DNA from 3 places in the Micromonospora sp. NPDC005171 genome. Region 3 is predicted to be linked to each of the others. Evidence: riboswitches for the same ligand, from Rfam matches in the RefSeq annotation. Region 3 holds a riboswitch; each other region holds the start of a gene.

Region 1 (5,992 bases), on a different contig from region 3:
TCACCTTGAGGAAGAACACCCCGCTCTCCAACACTGAACCGAGGTGGTCGCCGGAGAGGTCGACCACCACCCGGCCGCCGTTGGCGCCGAGATCGGCGGCGAAGCGTCGGTACAGGTCGGCCGGCACGAGCCACGGTTCGTTCGGCCCACTGAGGATGCTCACCGAGGCCCGCAGGCCCTCGCCGAGGGCGAGGTTGTAGAGCTCGTCGATCTCGTGTCGGCTCAGCGGCTGCCCGGGCACGTCGGCGATCTCCTGCCGGGAGCCCTCCCGGCGATCGTGCACGTACCCGCCGCTGCCGGAGTCACGGACCACCACCTTGAGGTCCACGCCCTCGCTGACCAGCAGCGGTTCCAACACCTGACCGATCTCACCGCCGAGGGCGGCGCAGAGCACCACGTCGACACCGAGGGAGATCACCATTCGGGCCTGCCAGACGCCCTGTCCGCCGGGGTGCAGGTGCAGCTCGGGGTGGTCGTTGGGCTGGTCCAATGTCACCGTCAGCTGTGGAGTGGGCGCGAAGACCATCACGTGCCCGCTCATCGGTCGTCGCCGTTCATGCTGGCCGCCCTCCGGCATCTACGGAAGATTCGTAATAACCGACCTTAATCGGGCAGGTGGTGGCAGGTCGTCGCATCGGCCCGGTCCGGCGCGGCGCTGGGGGCCGTCGGGCGTTGCCAGGCAGGCATCGGTACGGGACGATCGGGCGACAAACGACGGCAGGAGACGGTGTGCTCAGCAGCGATACCTTCAGCTACACCGTCCAGGCCCGGTGTTCACCCGCCGAGGCTGCCGCGCTGCTCAGCGACCTGACCCGGCAGGGCGAACTGCATCCGCTGATCGTCCGGGTCCGCCGGGTGCCGCCCCGGCCCGGCGCCCAGGCCAGCTACACGATCAACGACCGGTTGGCGGCCGGTCCGCTGCGCTTCCGGACCACCTACCACGCGGACGTGTTGGTCAGCGAGGCCGACGAGATCGTCACGGTGGCCCGTCAGTGGCCGGCCACCACCGTGCGCAACCACACCCGCCTGCGCGCCGAGCCGGACGGCCTGATCCGCATCGACGTCGAGATCACCCTGACCGCGCCGACGCCACTGTTCCGCTACGCGTTCCGCCAGGCCCAGGCCGCCCACCTGGCCCTGGCCACCCGGCTGGGCGCGGCCCTCGACCGCACCGGCAACCCCCCACCCCCGGCCTGACCCGCCGCCGCTGCGCCGATCTCGCAGTTCCGGTTTGTCGATCTCGGTGAGATGCCCGGCGGAGGCACCTAGATCGTGGTTGCAGCGCGATCACGGCTCGTGCGGGTGGTTCGGGCGACGGGACGCCGGCCCCACGGCTTGTAGGTGGACAGCACCGTCGCGATGATCATCAGGCTGGTTGACACCGCCGGCGCGATGACCAGGTCGGCGCGATCGCGTGCGGGCAGGGCGGCGCCGACCGCTCCGGCGTGGCGCAGGTTCGGGGTGAGCAGGAACAGCACCAGCCCGACCATCACAGTGGTGAGCACGAGCTTGACCAGCACCCAGCGGTGGCGCAGCAGGCCCCACGGGGTGAGCAGCGAGCTGGCGACTCCGATCAGCCAGACCAGGACGCTCAGCGGCGCGAACAGCACCGTGCCGACCAGGGCGGTGACCGGATAGACCACCGCCGGGTCGGCGCCCCGCTGCACGGCGATGCCGAGGGTGAGTAGCACCAGGTCGGCGCCCAGCCAGCCGAGCGAGGTGACGAGGTGCAGGGTGAGCAGCGCCTTGCGGGTGGTGGGTCGGATCCGAGGCATACCGCGATGCTGCCCGCCAGCCCCGGCCGGGTCGTCCGACGAGCGACGACATCAGGGGTACGCCCGGTGACGTAGCCCGGCCCCGGACGCACGTGATGCCTGTGAGTCATCACGATGGCTCACAGGCATCACGACGCGTGGGTCAGTAGACCGACAGGTGTACGTGGTTGGTGTGGTCGGTGGACGGGGTGCCCTGCGCCCCGCTGTACGACTTCCACCCGCTGCTGGGCAGCCAGATCTGCCTGTACCAGATCACGTAGAGCACGGCGAGCCGGTCCGCGTTGCGGATGAAGTACGCGGCCAGATTGTTGCCGTACGTCTTGTCTCCGCCGGTCGCGTTTCCGCCGAAGCCGTTCTTCTGCGCGGCGAAGTCGCAGGCCCGGCCCTTCGGGTGTTCACCGGAGCCGCTGGGGCGGTGGCACGAGACGTACCGGGTGAAGCCCGCTGCCTTGGCCTGGTTGAGCGCGTGCAGGGTGCGCGGGGTGATGCAGCCGCTGGCCGGCGTGGGGTCGTTCACGCTGCACGACTCGGAAGGCCAGGAGCCGTCGGAGTTGCGCGGCGCGGCCTTCGCGTTGGCGCTGGAGGTGCCCCGGTTGGAGCCGGCGTCGGCGGTGGTCTGAGGCTTGGGCGTGGTGGCCACTGTCAGGGCCCGTTCGGCCTGTTCCTTGCGCTTGGCCATCACCGCTACCTGCTTGCGCTGTTCGTTGATCTCGCCGTCCAGGGCGACCCGGGTCCGGTTGGCCTTGTCCTTGCTGGCCAGCAGGTCGCGCAGCACCCGGTCCTCGTTGGCGGCCACCGCGTCCAGCGCGGCCGCCCGGTCCATGAAGCCTTCCGGGGTGTTGCTGTTGAGCAGCGCCGACATCGCACCGAGCCGGCCGGTGCGGTACGCCACTTCGGCGATCTCGCCGACCTTGCCGTTGCGCTGGTCGATCTCGCCCTCGATGGTCTTCAGTTGCGTGGCGAGCTGCTGCTGCCGTCGTACGGAGGTGTCGAGGGCGCGCTTCGCGTCCAGGTAGCCCTTGCTGGCCGCATCGAGTTGGGCGCGCAGCGCCGGGGTGCCGCCCTCCTCGTCGGAGTCGGGTGCGGCGGCCCGCAGGCCGGTCGGGGGAGCAGCCGAGGCGGTGCCGGCCGGAAGCGCGACGCCGAGGGTGAACATCGCGACAATCAGTGCCGCCAGTCGGGCGGCGGGTGGTCGTGCTGGTGCCACTGCGCATGTCCTTCCGTCAGCCGCCGACCGGGTTAGCTGACGGGTTCGGGACGGAAGATCCCTACCGCTGACGCGGATGCACCCCAGGAACATGGTTCCCCGGTTCGCCCAGGTGGGCGATTAGGCGGCGACCGCCACCGGCGCCGGGAGGGCGCCGCCTGGTGGAGGCCGGGACCGAGCCTACCGGTGCCGGTGGGACCTCTGCAGCTGATGTGACGGACGGTGCGTGCGTCACCACGCAAAATTACGGCCCCGTCACCATTCGATGGAGCCACACGCGCCGGAGGCGGCACCCGGCTCGATCTGCAACGTCGCGTGCTCGATGCGGAAGTCGTCGTGCAGGGCGGTACGCGCCGCGGTGAGCACCGCGCCGACCTCCGCGCCGGGTGCCATGGTCAGGTGCGCCGAGGCCACCTCCATGCCCGAGGTGAGCGTCCAGACGTGCAGGTCGTGCACCTCGACGACACCTGGGACGGCGGCCAGTCGGTCGTGCACCGCGGTCACCTGGAGGTGCTCCGGGGCGGCCTGCACCAGGATGCGGATGGCGGCGCGGGCCAGCCGCCAGGTGCGCGGCAGGATGAACACGCCGATGGCGACCGCGACCAGGGGGTCGGCCCACCACCAGTCGGTGACGGTGATGAGCAGCGCCGCACCGATGACGCCGAGTGAGCCGAGCAGGTCGCCCACCACCTCCAGGTAGGCGCCCTGGAGGTTGATGCTCTCCTTGGCACCGGCCCGGAGCAGGGCGAAGGCGACGATGTTCGCGAGCAGGCCCAGCACGGCCACGACGAGCATCGGCCCGGCGACGACCTCATGCGGGTCGCCGAAACGGCGGATCGCCTCGATCACCACGTAGATCGCGACGCCGGAGAGCAGGACGGCGTTGGCCAGTGCGGCGAGCACCTCGAGTCGGTAGAGGCCGAAGGTGCGCTGCGGGTCGCCGGTGGCCCGCCGGGTCGCCGTGATCGCGGCGAGCGCCATCCCGATGCCGAGGACGTCGGTGAACATGTGCCCGGCGTCGGAGAGCAGGGCGAGCGAGCCGGTGTGCAGGGCGACCACCGCCTCGACCACCATCAGGGTGGCGAGCAGCCCGAATGCCGCCCAGAGTCGACCTCGGTGCTGGTGTGCGGCATTGGCGACGGACCCGTGGTGGTGGTCATGACCTGCGCCCACGAGAACCACCTTCCGCCGCTGGTCGGGACCCGGTCAAATGTATGTTCACATCGCTATGTATGCAAGTGTACGGGTAGCGCCTCTCGCTGGCGGCAGTCCGCGCACGTCAGCCGGTCGGGTCGATGGTGGTGAGCCGCTGGGTGGCCCGGGAGAGCGCCACGTACAGGGTGCGTACCCCGGCGCCCGGATCCGCCCGGATCTCGCTCGGGGCGACCAGCACCACCCCGTCGTACTCCATGCCCTTGGCCTCCAGGCTGGTCACCACCTGCAACCTCGGCGCGCCGAGCGCGCCGAGCCAACCGGCGACCTCGTCCCGGCGGGGGACCGGCGTGATCACCCCGACCGTGCCCTCCACCTCGGCCAGCAGGCCGGCGGCGGCCTCCACTGTCGCGGTCTCCAACTCCGTCGCGGGCACCACCAGCTCGACCGGCTCGACCCCGGTCGAGCGGACAGCGGTCGGCAACGGCAGGTCGGGGTAGAGCCGACGGATCTCCGCCGCCGCCACCGCGAAGATCTCCGCCGAGTTGCGGTAGTTCGTGGTGAGCGTGAAATCGTGTCGCTTGCGCCGGCCCAGCGCCTGGTCGCGGGCCCGGGTCAGCTCCTCCGGGTCACCGGTCCACGCGGTCTGCGCCGGATCGCCCACCACGGTCCAGGAGGCCAGGCGGCCGCGTCGACCGATCATCCGCCACTGCATCGGCGAGACGTCCTGCGCCTCGTCCACCACCACGTGCGCGTACTCCCGGTAGTCCTCCGGGCGCTCCCGGGCCGCCGCGCGGGCGGCCCGCTGCCGTTCGCCGAGGGTGCTCAGCTCGCGGACGCCGCCCGCGAGCTGGAACGGGTCACGTCGCGCGCGGGCCGGCTGCGCGGGCTTACCGAGCAGCGCGTCCAGCTCGTCCAGCAGCGCCACGTCGGCGATGGTCAGCCCAGCCGAGTCCAGGTTCCGGTACGCGGCGTTGAGCAGCCGGATCTCCGCCGAGGAGAGGATCCCTTCGGCGTACCGGCGCAGCCGGTCCGGCTGCCCCAGCCAGCCGAGCACGTGCCGGGGGTGCAGCCGGGGCCACCACGCCTTGAGGAACTCCCGGAACTCCGACCGCTCGGCGATCTCCGCCTCGAAGGCCGGTTGCTCCGGCAGCCGACCGCTGCTCACCTCACGGGCCTGCGCCCAGAGCGCGGCGAACACCCCGTCGAAACCGGCCCGGCGCACCTCGTTGCGCCGCGCGCCGCGTTGCAGCGCGCGGTCCCGGATCCGGTCCAGCGCGGCCCGGTCCAGCCGCAGCAACGTGCCCCGATAGAGCAGCCGCAGCTCACCCGGGCCGCCCGGCACCGCGTCGCGGGCCGCCCGCTCCAGCACCCGGCGCATCCGCAGCGAGCCCTTCACCGCCGCCACCTCGGGCGGGTCGGGGCGGGTCGCGGTCATCCCCGGAAAGAGCGTGCCCAGCGAGTGCAGGGTCGCGGTGTCCTCACCGAGCGACGGCAGCACGGAGCCGATGTACTCGACGAAAACCGACGACGGGCCGACCACCAGGATGCCGCCGCCCGCGTAGCGACTGCGGTCGGAATACAGCAGGAACGCGGCCCGGTGCAGGGCGACAGCGGTCTTGCCGGTGCCGGGGCCGCCCGCGACGATGGTCACCCCGGAGCCCGGAGAGCGGATCGCCTCGTCCTGCTCCCGTTGGATGGTCGCCACGATGTCGCGCATGCCCCTGCCGGTGGCCTTGGACAGGGTGGCCAGCAACGCGCCGTCACCGACGACGGTCATCCCCTCCGGGGCGGCCGACGGGTCCAGCAGGTCGTCCTCGATCCGGGTGACCCGCTCGGCGCGCGACTGGATCGTGCG
Region 2 (5,992 bases), on a different contig from region 3:
CAGCGCCAAGCCGGACACGCTCACCGAGCAGCTCACCATCCTCGACCGGCTCGCTTCGCAGGAGCGCAAGGAGGTCGAGGGTGTGCTGGCCGTGCGGGCCAAGTACGACGGCGAGAAACAGAAGCTGGACGCGCTGATCGTCACCCAGACCAAGCAGCAGAACGACCTGGCGGCGAAGAAGAAGCAGATCGACGGCGAGATCAAGAAGCTCGAGGCGTCGATGCCGAAGACCACAGTGGTGACCGCGGCCTGCCCGACCATCAACGGAGTGGTCAGCGCGGCGGCCCGCACCGCGATCAAAACCGCCTGCGGCAAGGTCGGCAAGCCCTACGTCTGGGGTGCCACCGGCCCGAACTCGTTCGACTGCTCGGGGCTGACCCAGTACGCCTACAAGGCGGCCGGGATCTACCTCACCCACCACACGGGTGACCAGTGGAACGAGGGCAAGGCCATCTCGCGGGGCGATGCCCGCCCCGGTGACCTGGTCTTCTTCTTCTCCGGCCTGAGTCATGTCGGGCTGTATCTGGGCAACAACCAGATGGTGCACGCGCCACGTGCCGGCAAGCCGGTACAGGTGTCCAGCATCACCACCATGCCCATCGCCGGGTTCCGCAGACCCGGCTGATCCACCTCGCGCGACACGACGGCCCCCGGTCACCGACCGGGGGCCGTCGTGGTTGTCAGCGGGGCGCGCCCACCGGGGACGGCAACAGCTGTACGTCGGCGAGGTCGACGTACATGATCCGGTGGCCGAACTGGATCTGCGCGTAGCGGTTCTTGCCGCGGATCACCGTCCAGTCGCCGGGTGACGAGCCGTCGAACGTGCTGGCCCGGTAGTACTCGCCGGCCAGTACCGCGCCGACGGCGTACCGCTGCCCGGCGGCCAGGGTGTACTGGAGCGGGGATATCGTCTGGTAGGGCACCCCGTCCGGGTACGCCGCCTGCTCCGGGTACGCCCGTCCGTAGACCGGAATCGTGGTTCGGCCGGGCTTCGGCGTGGCCACCACGCCGACGGTCCAGCTGGCGGTCGGCGCGGACGCCGGGTTGTGGAACCAGGCCCGTTGCCCGAGGTACCAGATCGCCGTCCAGTCACCCTGCCGCCCGGCCAACGCGTACGTCTGCCCGGCGGATGCCCGGGCCCCGTGGTCGGAGACGAGCATCGTGTTCGGTGTGCCGTCCGGGCGGAGCGCGATGTCGTTGACCAGCGGCGCGTCCGCCGACGGTGCGCTGCGCAGCACCACAGCGGAGGAGCCGCGCGGCGCGCAGGGCACGCCCGCGGTGACGCAGCCGGTGAACGTCGGCTGGTTGGTGGCGTAGTCCGGGTCGATCCGGACCAGACCGGTGGCCGGGGTGCCGGTGTCGAGTCGCGGCGCGTGCAGCAGGTTGAAGTAGTGGGTCCAGTCCCAGTAGGGCCCCGGGTCCCAGTGCATGCCGCTCACGGTGGACGCGACGGTGCCGGGCACGTTGTCGTGGCCGATGATGTGCTGGCGGTCCAGCGGGATGCCGTACCGCAGCGCCAGGTGCTGGACCAGCTTCGCCGAGGTCCGGTACATCGCCTCGGTGTACCAGGTGCCCTGCGCCGCGAAGCCCTCGTGTTCCAGCCCGATCGACTTCGCGTTGACGTACCAGTTGCCGGCGTGCCAGCCGACGTCCTTGGTCTTCACGTGCTGGGCGATGTGCCCGTCGACCGAGCGCAGCGAGTAGTGCCAGCTCACGTAGGTCGGGTCCTGGACGAGTTTCAGGGTCGTCGCCCAACTCGCCTCGGTGTCGTGGATGACGATGTACTCAATCTTCTGCCGGGCGGGCCGGTCGGAGAGATCGTGGTTGCCGTAGTCCCCGTCGCCGAACGCCTCATAGGGGGCCGGGATCCACTCGCAGGAGATGGTGCGCGGGCACTCCACCCCGTCCGGGCGGGTCAGCCGGCGTAGGCCCAGCCGGTCCAACCAGGAACGCTCGGGCTGCACCGCGCGGGCCGGCAGGGTGATCCGCTGGCCGTCGTCGGTCACCCGGGACTGGCCCGCGCCGATGGTGGTGAAGACCTCGTCGGCGAAGGCCGCCGCGGCGTCGGCGCTGTCCGCGCCCGAGTAGCGGGCCACCGCGCCGTACCAGGCCGCCGGGTCGGTGTCGGTGCCGACCGGCGCGCCCAGATCCTTCTGGTACGCGCTCAGCAGCGCGGCCCCACCCCGGATGTTGAGGACCGCGTCGGTGCGCAGTGCCTCGGGGGCGGCGCCGGTCAGCGCGGCGGCGGCGTCCACGGTCTGCAACGCGGCGGTGGTCGGGGCGGGCGCCTCGACCGGTCGGGGCGCGGGCACCCGGCTGGGACGGGAGTCGTCCCCGCGTGGGTCCTCGTCGCCGGCGTCGTGGTGGCCGCGTCCGGGTAGGGCGGTCACGTGCCGCGCGTCGGTCAGGTGCATCGGGCCGTAGCCGCCACTGGTGCTCGGTGTGCCGGCGTTGGTGTCCCAGCGCGACTCCAGGTAGGAGACGCCGAGCAGCACGACGTTCGGCACGCCGTAATCGGTGGCCGCGGCGGCGTACTGCTGCTGGCGGTCGGTGGTGGGCGCGGCGGCGGCCGGGCCGACGGAGAGTGGCACCGTGGTCGCGGCGGCGACCACGGTGGCGGCGAGCAGTGCGCGCCAGCCGGTCGACAGGGTTGGATGGTGCATCGAACCCCCTAGATTCTCGCGGAGTGAGGTCAGGTCACCATCGCGCCGTCCGGGAGGTCAGGTCAATACCTTTCCATCTATCGAAGCCTTTAGAAAGAATTCTTCACACACGGTCGGTGACCTCGTCCAATCGGTACGGAGTGTCACGGCCGCACGGGTTGCGGATTGGTAACAGGCGTCTCTACTCTGGTCATTCGTCGGCCCGACAGCAGCTCCGCCCAGCCCGGGCGGTAACGGACCGACACCGCCGAGTCGTTTCCGAGCGAACCGGGGACCCAGGTCCCTCGGGGTGAATCCGCAGCAACTGCGGTAGGGCGCCGACTTCCCGCCCGAACCCGTCAGCTAACCCGGTAGGCGGTCAGGAAGAAGGAGTACGGAACCCCGGTGGCACTCCATGCCCCGCGGCCGTCGTCCGAGCGGTCGGCATCAGCCGGCCCGGCGTCGATCGTGCCGCGCCCACGCTGGTCCCGCTTCACCACCGCACTCGCCGCGCTGGCCGGCGTCGCCGTCGTCCTGACCGGCAGTGCCACGGCGGCCCACGCCGACCCGTCCGTCGCCGAGATCGAGCGCCAGATCGACGCCGACTGGAACAAGCTCGAACCGATCATCGAACGGCACAACGCCACCCGGATCGACCTCGCCGCGAAGCGCAAGCAGGCCGACGCGCTGGCCGCCCGGATCACTCCGCTGGAGCGCCAGGTCGACGCCGCGATGGACAAGGTCAGCGCGCTGGCCGTACGCGCCTACAAGGGTGAGAACGTCTCGACCGTCAATGCGGTGCTCGGCAGCCGGTCCCCCAGCGAGGTGGTCGGCCAGCTCGAAATGCTCGACCGCTTCGCGCACAACCAGCAGAAGGACGTACGCCAGGTCGCCGACCTGCGCGACCAGTTGGCCGCGCAGAAGGCGCCGCTGGACGAGATGGTGGCCCAGCTGACCCGCACCGAAGCCCAGCTGGCGGCGAAGAAGAAGCAGATCAACGAAGAGATCGACCGCCTACAGAAGCTGCGCCTCAAGGTGTACGGCAACGGCGGCGGGGGTCCGCTGCGCCCGGCGCCCTGCCCGGGCAGCTACCCCGGCGGCGCAGCGGGCACAGCCGTCAAATTCGCCTGCGCGCAGATCGGCAAGCCCTACGTCTGGGGTGCCGAGGGCCCGAACTCGTACGACTGCTCCGGGCTGATGTTGGCCGCCTGGGCGAAGGCCGGTGTGTCGCTGCCGCACAACGCCGCCGCGCAGAGCCGCGTCACCAAGAACGTCAGCAGGGGCGACCTGCGCCCCGGCGACCTGGTCTTCTACTACAGCGACATCCACCATGTCGGGATGTACGTCGGCGGCGGCTGGGTGGTGCACGCCTCGCAGGCCGGCCAACCGATCAAGATGAAGAAGGTCGACGACGGCCCGATCCACAGCTACGGCCGCCCAGGCTGACCCCGGGTGACCGGAGGGCCCGTCGCGATCACGTCGCGGCGGGCCCTCGTCGTTCTGGTATCAGCGGGTTGGCCAGGTGCGCCAGTGCTGCCAGGCGCGGCTGGGCGTCGGCCCTCGCTGGCCCTGGTAGCGCGAGCCGTAGACCACCGAGCCGTACGGGTGCTCGGCCGGCGAGGAGAGCCGGAAGATGCAGAGCTGCCCGATCTTCATGCCCGGCCAGAGGGTGATCGGCAGGTTCGCCACGTTCGAGAGCTCCAGCGTCACGTGACCGGAGAAGCCCGGGTCGATGAAACCGGCAGTGGAGTGCGTGAGCAGACCGAGCCGGCCCAGGGAGCTCTTGCCCTCCAGCCGGCCGGCGAGCTGGTCACCCAGCGAGATGACCTCAAGCGTCGAGGCGAGCACGAACTCCCCCGGATGCAGCACGAACGGCTCGCCGTCGGGGACCTCGACCACCGACGTCAGGTCGTCCTGCTGCATGGCCGGATCGATGTGGGTGTAGAGGTGGTTGTTGAAGACCCGGAACAGCCGGTCGAGTCGCACGTCGATGCTGGACGGTTGGACCAGGGTGGGCTCGAACGGCTCCAGGCCCAGCGTGCCGGCCTTGATCTCGGAGACCAGGTCGCGGTCGGAGAGCAGCATCGGACCACCATAGCCGCGCTGCCAAAAATGGCCAGATTCGGTGCCGGTGACCAGCGCGTCGAGGTCGCTGCTCGTACATTTGTTCGATAGAATGTCCACATGGCTTCCTGGTCCGAATTCGCCGCCGACGAGCCCCGACTCGCCGACGGGATCCGCGTTCTCCTCCAGCAATACGGGCCGGGCTTCGGCTATCTGGCCACGGTCCGTGCCGACGGCGGGCCCCGCGTCCATCCGGTCTCCCCGGTCATCACCGCCGAGGGGCTGTTCTGCTTCATCATCGACTCGCCCAAGCGCCGCGACCTCGAACGTGACGGCCGTTACGCGCTGCACTCGTTCCCCGCAGAGGAGAGCGACGACGAGGCGTACGTGGCGGGTCGCGCCCGTCCGGTGACCGATCCGGTCCGGGTGGCGCTCCTGGCGCAGAGCGCCCGGGCCGAGCCGCAGGTCGACTGGCGGCTCTTCGAGTTCACCGTCGACGTGGCGATGCTCACCCGCCGTGAGCAGCACATCGCGGGCATTCCGGGCCTCCCGCCGGGCCGGCCGGCCGTTCGGGTCTGGCTCGACCCAAACGCCCAGGCGGCGGTGGCCGCCCCGCTGACCGTCCCGCAGACCCGCCCGACCCGTCTCAGCCGTGACGTCCAGTGCACTGCCGCCTGACCACGACCGGAAGATCATCGGCGCCGGCTCCGTCGCAGCGGAGCCGGCGCCGGGTGTACGCCTCGGCCCGCCGGCCGCCCGCCGCCCGCGTTGATCAACTGGGTTTCAGGGATATCGCGTGGTCCCGGCACTTCGGATGCCCCGACTTCCAGGAAGCCGAGTGGATCAACCCGGCCCAGGCCGCGCGGAGCGGTACGCGGACACGTGCGGCCGCCGGGGGGACCTGGGTGCAGAGGCTCGACGACTCGGGTACAGTGGTGCCGCTTGCGGGTGTAGTTCAATGGCAGAACATCAGCTTCCCAAGCTGACAGTGCGGGTTCGATTCCCGTCACCCGCTCCACTGCGAAGGCCCTGGCCAGGACGTGAGTTCCGGTCAGGGCCTTCGACGTTTCCTGGGCCACGAGTGCCCGGCGGGCCAGCCACGTGGCCACCACCTGGGCCGCAACTTCACGCCCGGACCGCTGCGCGTCCCGTGCCAGCCGGCGCAGTTGTTGTGGCGCCCAGCGGGAATTCGCAGACGGTGTGCCAAGGGCTGACGTCCGGTGTCCCGGCGATGAGCCGGACCCTGTCGATGGTCGCGTGGATCGGCAGGTGCGCGGCGACGGTGT
Region 3 (5,992 bases):
CCCAGGCCGGGTCGGGTCGGGTCGAGACGCCGGCCGGCGCGACGTCCGCCAACTGACGCCGACGGCTGCGGAACCACGAACGGAGCGACATGCGCGGCGACCTGGTCCGAAAGCTGGCCGCCCGGTGCCTGACCGCCGGGTTGGCAGTTCTGGCCTTTGTCGTGCTGGCACTCACCGGCGCCACCGGCTGGGGGCTGGCGTTGGCCGTCGCCGCGCTGGCCGCCTCGGCCGCTGAGCAGCGGATCCGGCCCGGCGCCGACCTGGTGGCGGAGACCGCGTTGATCGCCGCCGCGATCCTGGTCGGTTACTCCCGGCGGCTGGACGACGGGCTCGACCTCGCGCTGGTCGCCACCGGGCTGGTCCTGCTGGGGCTGGTGCTGCTGGTGGGGCCGCTGCGCACCGCCGGCAGTCTGGAGATCCGGGCGGCCAACCTGCCGGTACGCGCTTGGACGCCGCTGATCGCCGACCGGCTCGGCACGGCCCTGCTCGGGCTGCTCGCCGCCCTGGCGCTCGCCGCCGCGCTCGCCCTGCCGGCCGGTGTGGCGCTGGCCGCCAGTCTGCTGGTCGGGGCGGGCGCCGGTGCTGTCGCGCTGGACCTGGCCCGTCGGCGGTTCCGGCCGCGGGCCGGTGGTGGGTCGGTGGCCGCCGCGCTGCGCCGGCATCAGCCGGAGTTCCTGCTCTACTTCTCCGCGCCTCCCGGCTCGGAATACCAGGTCACCATGTGGCTGCCGTACCTGGAACGGATCGGCCGACCGTTCCTGGTCATGCTGCGCGAGCCGGAATTCCTGGCCCCGATCGCGGCGGCCACCGACGCGCCGGTGGTCTACTGCCCCACCCTGGGGGCGATGGACGAGGCGTTGGTGCCGAGCCTGCGGGCGGCGTTCTACGTCAACCACGGGGCGAAGAACAGCCACTGCGTTCGCTTCACCCAGCTCACCCACATTCAGCTGCACCACGGCGACAGCGACAAGGCGCCGAGCGCCAACCCGGTGTCGGGGATCTTCGACCGGATCTTCGTGGCCGGGCAGGCGGCGATCGACAGGTACGCCCGCGCCGGAGTGCAGATCCCGGCGGAGAAGTTCGTGGTGGTGGGTCGCCCTCAGGTCGAGTCGATCGAGGTACGCCCGGAGCCCGCGCGCGGGTTGGCGCACCCGACGGTGCTCTACACGCCGACCTGGACCGGGCACCACGCCGACGCCGACTACTGCTCGCTGCCGGTGGCCGAAGCGCTGCTGCGCGGACTGCTGGAGCGCGGCGCGACGGTGATCCTGCGGGCCCACCCGTACACCGCGCAGAACCCGGCGTCGGCCCGCCAGTTGGGTCGCCTGACCGAGCTGCTCGTCGCCGACCGGGCCCGCACCGGCCGCCAGCACGTGGTCGGCGCCGCGGCCCGGGAGCTGAGCCTGACCGAGTGCGTCAACTCCGCCGACGCGCTGGTCTCCGACGTCTCCGGCGTGATCTCGGATTTCCTCTACTCGGGGAAGCCGTACGCGGTCACCGACATGGGCGACGAGGGCGACCGGTTCGTGGAGCGGTTCCCGCTGGCCGGGTCGGGTTACGTGCTGCGTCGGGACATGTCCAACGTGGACGAGGTGCTGACCGCGCTGCTGGACACCGATCCGCTGGCCGAGGCCCGCTGGGCCACCCGCCGCCGTTACCTGGGTGACTTCCCGGCCGAGTCGTACGCCGAGGCGTTCCTGACCGCCGCCCGCCGGGAGCTGGCACCGGCTGAGGACCGCGTGTCCGAGGGGTCCGCGCAGCTCTCCCCGCTTGCCTGATCCGGGCCCGGAACGCCCGCGACGGGCCTCAGCGGTACGGGTCGAGCAGCGCCAACACCGCCGCCGGGTCCTCCACGTGCGCGTTGTGCCCGAGGCCGGGCAGCGTGGCGACCGGCACGCCGTACTCCTTGAGTTGTTCGTCGGTGACCAGCGGGTCGTTCTCCCCGCGGGCCAGCACCACCGGCACGTCGGTCGCCGCCAACAGCGCCGCCAGGTCGGGCTCGCCGACGGCGAAGGCGGTCGGGTCCATGGCGAGGCGCCACCGGCCGTCGACCTGGCGCAGCCCGGCGTCCACCACCGGATGGTCCGGCGGGACCAGGCCGGCCAGCCCGGCGACGCGCAGGTAACGGCGAGCCGCCTCGGTGCGGCTGGCGAACCAGCTCACCGGGCGGGCGGCGACCTCGGCGGCGCGGGCCAGCTCCGCAGGTGACCAGTGCGCCTTGATGCCCAGCCCGACCACCGCGTCCACAGGCGTTCCGGCGTCACGGGCGGCCAGCGCCAGGCCGACCACGCCACCCAGCGAGTGCCCGAGCACCACCAGTCGGTCGTCGGGGGCGAGGGCCTGCGCGATCTGCCGGGCGAGGCCCGCGAAGGAGTACGACGGCAGCGGCGGTGCCCAGCCGTGGCCGGCGAGGTCCGGGGCCAGCCATCGCCCGGGCCAGTGCTCTTCAAGGTACGGCGCCCAGGGCAACCACACGTCCCCGGTCGCCCCCATGCCGTGCAACAGGAGCAGGACCGGCCCACGGCCGGCGTGACCACCCGATTTCTCCACCACGGCCGCAGTCTCCCACGGTTCACGGCCCGGTACGAGAGCCGTCGATGGCGGCGTACCCGGGGCGCGCGGACAAAGGCCGCGGGCGCCGGCTCCTTGTGGGAGACGGCGCCCGCGGCGGTCAGCGTGCCCGGGTCAGGCGGAGTAGCCCCGGCTGGTGATCCAGTTGGCCAGGTCGATGGTGGTGATCCAGTACGACGGGTCGGCCGGGTTCGCCGAGTCGGCGATCCGCACGGTGCGACCGTTGTCCTTGTAGCCCACGACAGCGATGTAGTGCCCGCCGCCGTAGGAGTGCCAGCCACCGGCGGTGTCGGTGGCGTCCCCGACGACGTTGGCCACGACGCCCCGGCCGTCGGTGATCGCCTTCACCACGTCGGCCTGGAGCCGGTCCATCTGTGCCGGGCTGGGCGCGCCGGGGAACATCCGGGTCCGGTACGGGGAACCCTTCACCTCGGCGTTGAGCACCCGGGTGGTGTCCTCGGCCGAGTTGGTGCCCATCTCGGTGGTGCCCAGCTCGGTGCCGAGCTCCTCCTGAGTGCGGTCGATGCCGGCGGCGCTGAGCGCGTTCCGGGTGGCCGCCGGGCCGCAGTTGTAGTAGGTGTTCTGCGCCTCGTAGTCGTAGTCGAGCACCTTGGTCGCGGGCGGCTTCGGCCGCTCCGGCTTCCGGGTCAGGTCCGGGTTGGCCTTGGCGGCGGGTGCGGCGGCGCTGGTGGCCGGGGCGGCGGTGGTCGGCGCGGCGCTGGCCGAGGGGGACGCGTCCCGAACCTCGCCGCGGGAGGCGGCGACATCGCTGCGCAGCTCCGCGACGGTGGTCGCGGTGCGCTGGCCGGCCGGGGCGTCGTCTGCCGTGGTGAGCAGGGCGCCGGTGGTGGTGGCGATGGCGAGGGCCGCGGCGGAGGCGGCGACGATCTGGTACGGGCGCTCGGTGGCGAGGCGGCGGAGCTGACGCTGCAGGGTGTGCTTCACGGGGTCCTCCACGGATCGGGGGGAGAGCGGCACACCGGGGCCGGGCCGGTATCCGGGCAGGCGCCAGCGCGCGGACCGTGGTCTGCGGATGGTGAACCGCTCAGGGGAACGCCCGGCGCGGCCGGGCGGGGAAGGCGATGACCCGGGGGGTCAGCTCACCGTCACTGGACGAGTGAGCGGGTGCACCGCCACGCCGTGGAGGCGAGGGAACAACCGAGGGGTGGAAAGGTGCTGCACGAGGATGGGACTCCTTCCGACACCGCCTACCGGGTTAGCTGACGGATTCGGGCGGGAAGATCGCCCTACCGCGGGCCGTGGCTCGCGGATTCACCCCGGACTTACTGATGGGTCCCCGGTTCGTTGATCACGATTAAGCGGGTCGATGCGGCGTCGCGTCTTGCGATCGGTTACCGCACCGGACGGGACGACACTACTGGTCGCTCCACACCCCTGCCAAGCCAGCTTCACCTGCGTAAACCTCAATTGGCGCGCCAATTTCTGCGCGTATTGCCGATGATGTGACTCGATGGGACAACCGGTTACGGCGACGCCTATGGTCGACAACCGGACAGGCCGCGAAGAACGCGACCATAATCGCGGGAACAATGCCGCCGATCGCGTCGGCCGTCCGATTCCGCTATTGGGTGACCGGCCTCACATCACGGATCGGGCTCAACTCACCCGGGCCGGGCGCCACCGTGCCACCACGGCGGGTCGCATCGCCCCGGCCGCTGTCCGGCGCGCGGGCACCGGGGTCGGACGCAGCCGGGCTGCCGCCGCGTACGCCTCCTCGGCGAGGGTACGAGCCGACTCGGCGGCCAACTCGGCGTCGCGCCAGGCGGCCCGCTCCCGGCCGGCGGCCACCTGGTAGTCGGCCAGCCGCGCATCCCGGACCACCCGGCTGATCAGCACCTCCTGCTCGACCGGGTGTCGCCGGGGATCCCAGCCACGCCGGTGCCCGAACACGTCGCCGAACTGGGCCATGGTCAGGTCGCCCCGCCAGTACGCCGCCATCGCCGCCCGGTGCAGATAGCGTTCCCGGGCGGCGTACTCGGCGGGGGTGTGCGGGGTCTGCGGGGTGGGCAGCGCCCCGGCGCCCGCGAAGCGACGCGCGGCGGTGTCCGCCTCGTCGTACCCGATCCAGGCCCGCTCCAGCTGCTCCTGAGCGGTCAGCCAGGCGGCGCGCCGGCGCTTGGCGGTCGTCGCCGCGTTGGCTGCGGCGACGGCCACCTCCTCGGCGTAGCGGCGCATGTCGGCGGCCTCGGCGGCGGCCACCTCCCGGGCGGTGGGCGCGGCCGGGAGCGGATCGTCGGTGGGTCGGTCCCGTTCGGGGCGGGCGGCAAGCACTGTGAGGAGGCCCAGGGTCAGCAGGAACAGCGTCGACCAGATGGCGGCGGCCTGCGGCACCTCGGTCACGAACTGGTAGAAGACGACGGTCTCCATGGTCGGCACCTCGGGGAGAGAGCAGTGCGATGGGAGCCGCGCCGGCCAGCGGGCCACGGGGGGCCACGGGGCGGCGGGGTGGGAAGCGGTGGGTCGACTGGGCGCGGCGTCGGGGCGGTCGCCCCGGGTGGCTCAGCGTCGGGGTGGGGCCCGGGGAGCCTGACCGCTCGCACAGTCGACCAGGGGCAGCCGGTCAGACTCGGCCGCGCGGACCGGCAGCCCGCCGGCGGCGATGGTGCCCTGATCGCCGGGGAGCGTCACCGTCGCGTCGACCGACCAGGTCGCAACCTCGGCGGCCTCCGGCGGTAGCGCCGGACGCGCCGCGCTGTGCGCCCCCACCTGCCGGCAGGAGGCCGACAGCGGGCCGGCAGCGACGGAGGTCGGCACCACGCTCGACGTCGGCAGCGGGCTGGGCGTTGATCCGGCGGCCGTGGCCGGGCCTGCGCCGAGCGCCAGGGCCGCGACGACGGCGAGGCTGGTCAGCACCCGCGTCGCCCAGCGCGCCACCCACCACAACGGACAGGTGAACGCGACCGGAAGCACGGCACCAGGCTACCGTCGCGCCAACCATGGCGCACCGACCACGGGCGTGTCGGATCACGCCGCGCCGAGCCCGCTGACCAGGGTGGACGCTGTCAGCGCAGGTCGACGTACGGTGATCGACCGGCGGTCTGACCGACCTCGTCGGCAGCCCCACCGACGTCGCCGCGCGCGCTGCTCACGGGGTCTCGGGCATCGTCGTCGCCGGCGGCGCGTTGCCGCGGGACGGGCGCCGGACGGGCCGCACGGCGCGGCGCGAGCCGGCGCATCATCGGCGTCTCGACGAAGCGGTGCAGCAGCCCGGCGAGGATCAGGTTCGCCGCCAGGAAGCCGAGCACCACCGCCGGGCCACGCCAGCCCGCGAAGCCGATCCCCCAGGTTCCGCTCCAGCGCAGCACGCTCGTCATCACCAGCACGTGCACCAGGTAGAAGGCGAACGAGACCTCACCGAGCCAGACCAGCGGCCGGGACCGCCACGGCGAGCGCCGACCCC

The links. A riboswitch is a leader RNA that binds a small molecule or an ion and turns the genes downstream of it on or off. The one in region 3 is predicted to bind cyclic di-AMP.
Region 1: it holds a riboswitch for cyclic di-AMP, as region 3 does, so the genes downstream of both, ABZU74_RS13870 (hypothetical protein) here and ABZU74_RS12340 (C39 family peptidase) in region 3, are expected to answer to the same signal.
Region 2: it holds a riboswitch for cyclic di-AMP, as region 3 does, so the genes downstream of both, ABZU74_RS02490 (NlpC/P60 family protein) here and ABZU74_RS12340 (C39 family peptidase) in region 3, are expected to answer to the same signal.

What each region holds. Positions count from the first base shown of each region.
Region 1 is NZ_JBEXIM010000008.1:84,543-90,534, reverse strand. It holds gene ABZU74_RS13885 (PfkB family carbohydrate kinase) at 1-541, opposite strand, end outside; gene ABZU74_RS13880 (SRPBCC family protein) at 730-1,197, shown strand; gene ABZU74_RS13875 (hypothetical protein) at 1,266-1,775, opposite strand; gene ABZU74_RS13870 (hypothetical protein) at 1,918-2,931, opposite strand; cyclic di-AMP (ydaO/yuaA leader) riboswitch at 2,988-3,119, opposite strand; gene ABZU74_RS13865 (cation diffusion facilitator family transporter) at 3,238-4,155, opposite strand; gene ABZU74_RS13860 (AAA family ATPase) at 4,262-5,992, opposite strand, start outside.
Region 2 is NZ_JBEXIM010000001.1:530,046-536,037, reverse strand. It holds gene ABZU74_RS02500 (NlpC/P60 family protein) at 1-625, shown strand, start outside; gene ABZU74_RS02495 (peptidoglycan recognition family protein) at 681-2,663, opposite strand; cyclic di-AMP (ydaO/yuaA leader) riboswitch at 2,899-3,034, shown strand; gene ABZU74_RS02490 (NlpC/P60 family protein) at 3,048-4,088, shown strand; gene dcd (dCTP deaminase) at 4,149-4,727, opposite strand; gene ABZU74_RS02480 (pyridoxamine 5'-phosphate oxidase family protein) at 4,827-5,384, shown strand; tRNA gene ABZU74_RS02475 (tRNA-Gly) at 5,651-5,724, shown strand; gene ABZU74_RS02470 (2'-5' RNA ligase family protein) at 5,832-5,992, opposite strand, start outside.
Region 3 is NZ_JBEXIM010000006.1:184,302-190,293, reverse strand. It holds gene ABZU74_RS12355 (bifunctional cytidylyltransferase/SDR family oxidoreductase) at 1-56, shown strand, start outside; gene ABZU74_RS12350 (CDP-glycerol glycerophosphotransferase family protein) at 90-1,778, shown strand; gene ABZU74_RS12345 (alpha/beta fold hydrolase) at 1,807-2,553, opposite strand; gene ABZU74_RS12340 (C39 family peptidase) at 2,686-3,528, opposite strand; cyclic di-AMP (ydaO/yuaA leader) riboswitch at 3,762-3,903, opposite strand; gene ABZU74_RS12335 (hypothetical protein) at 4,189-4,959, opposite strand; gene ABZU74_RS12330 (hypothetical protein) at 5,092-5,502, opposite strand; gene ABZU74_RS12325 (acyltransferase) at 5,595-5,992, opposite strand, start outside.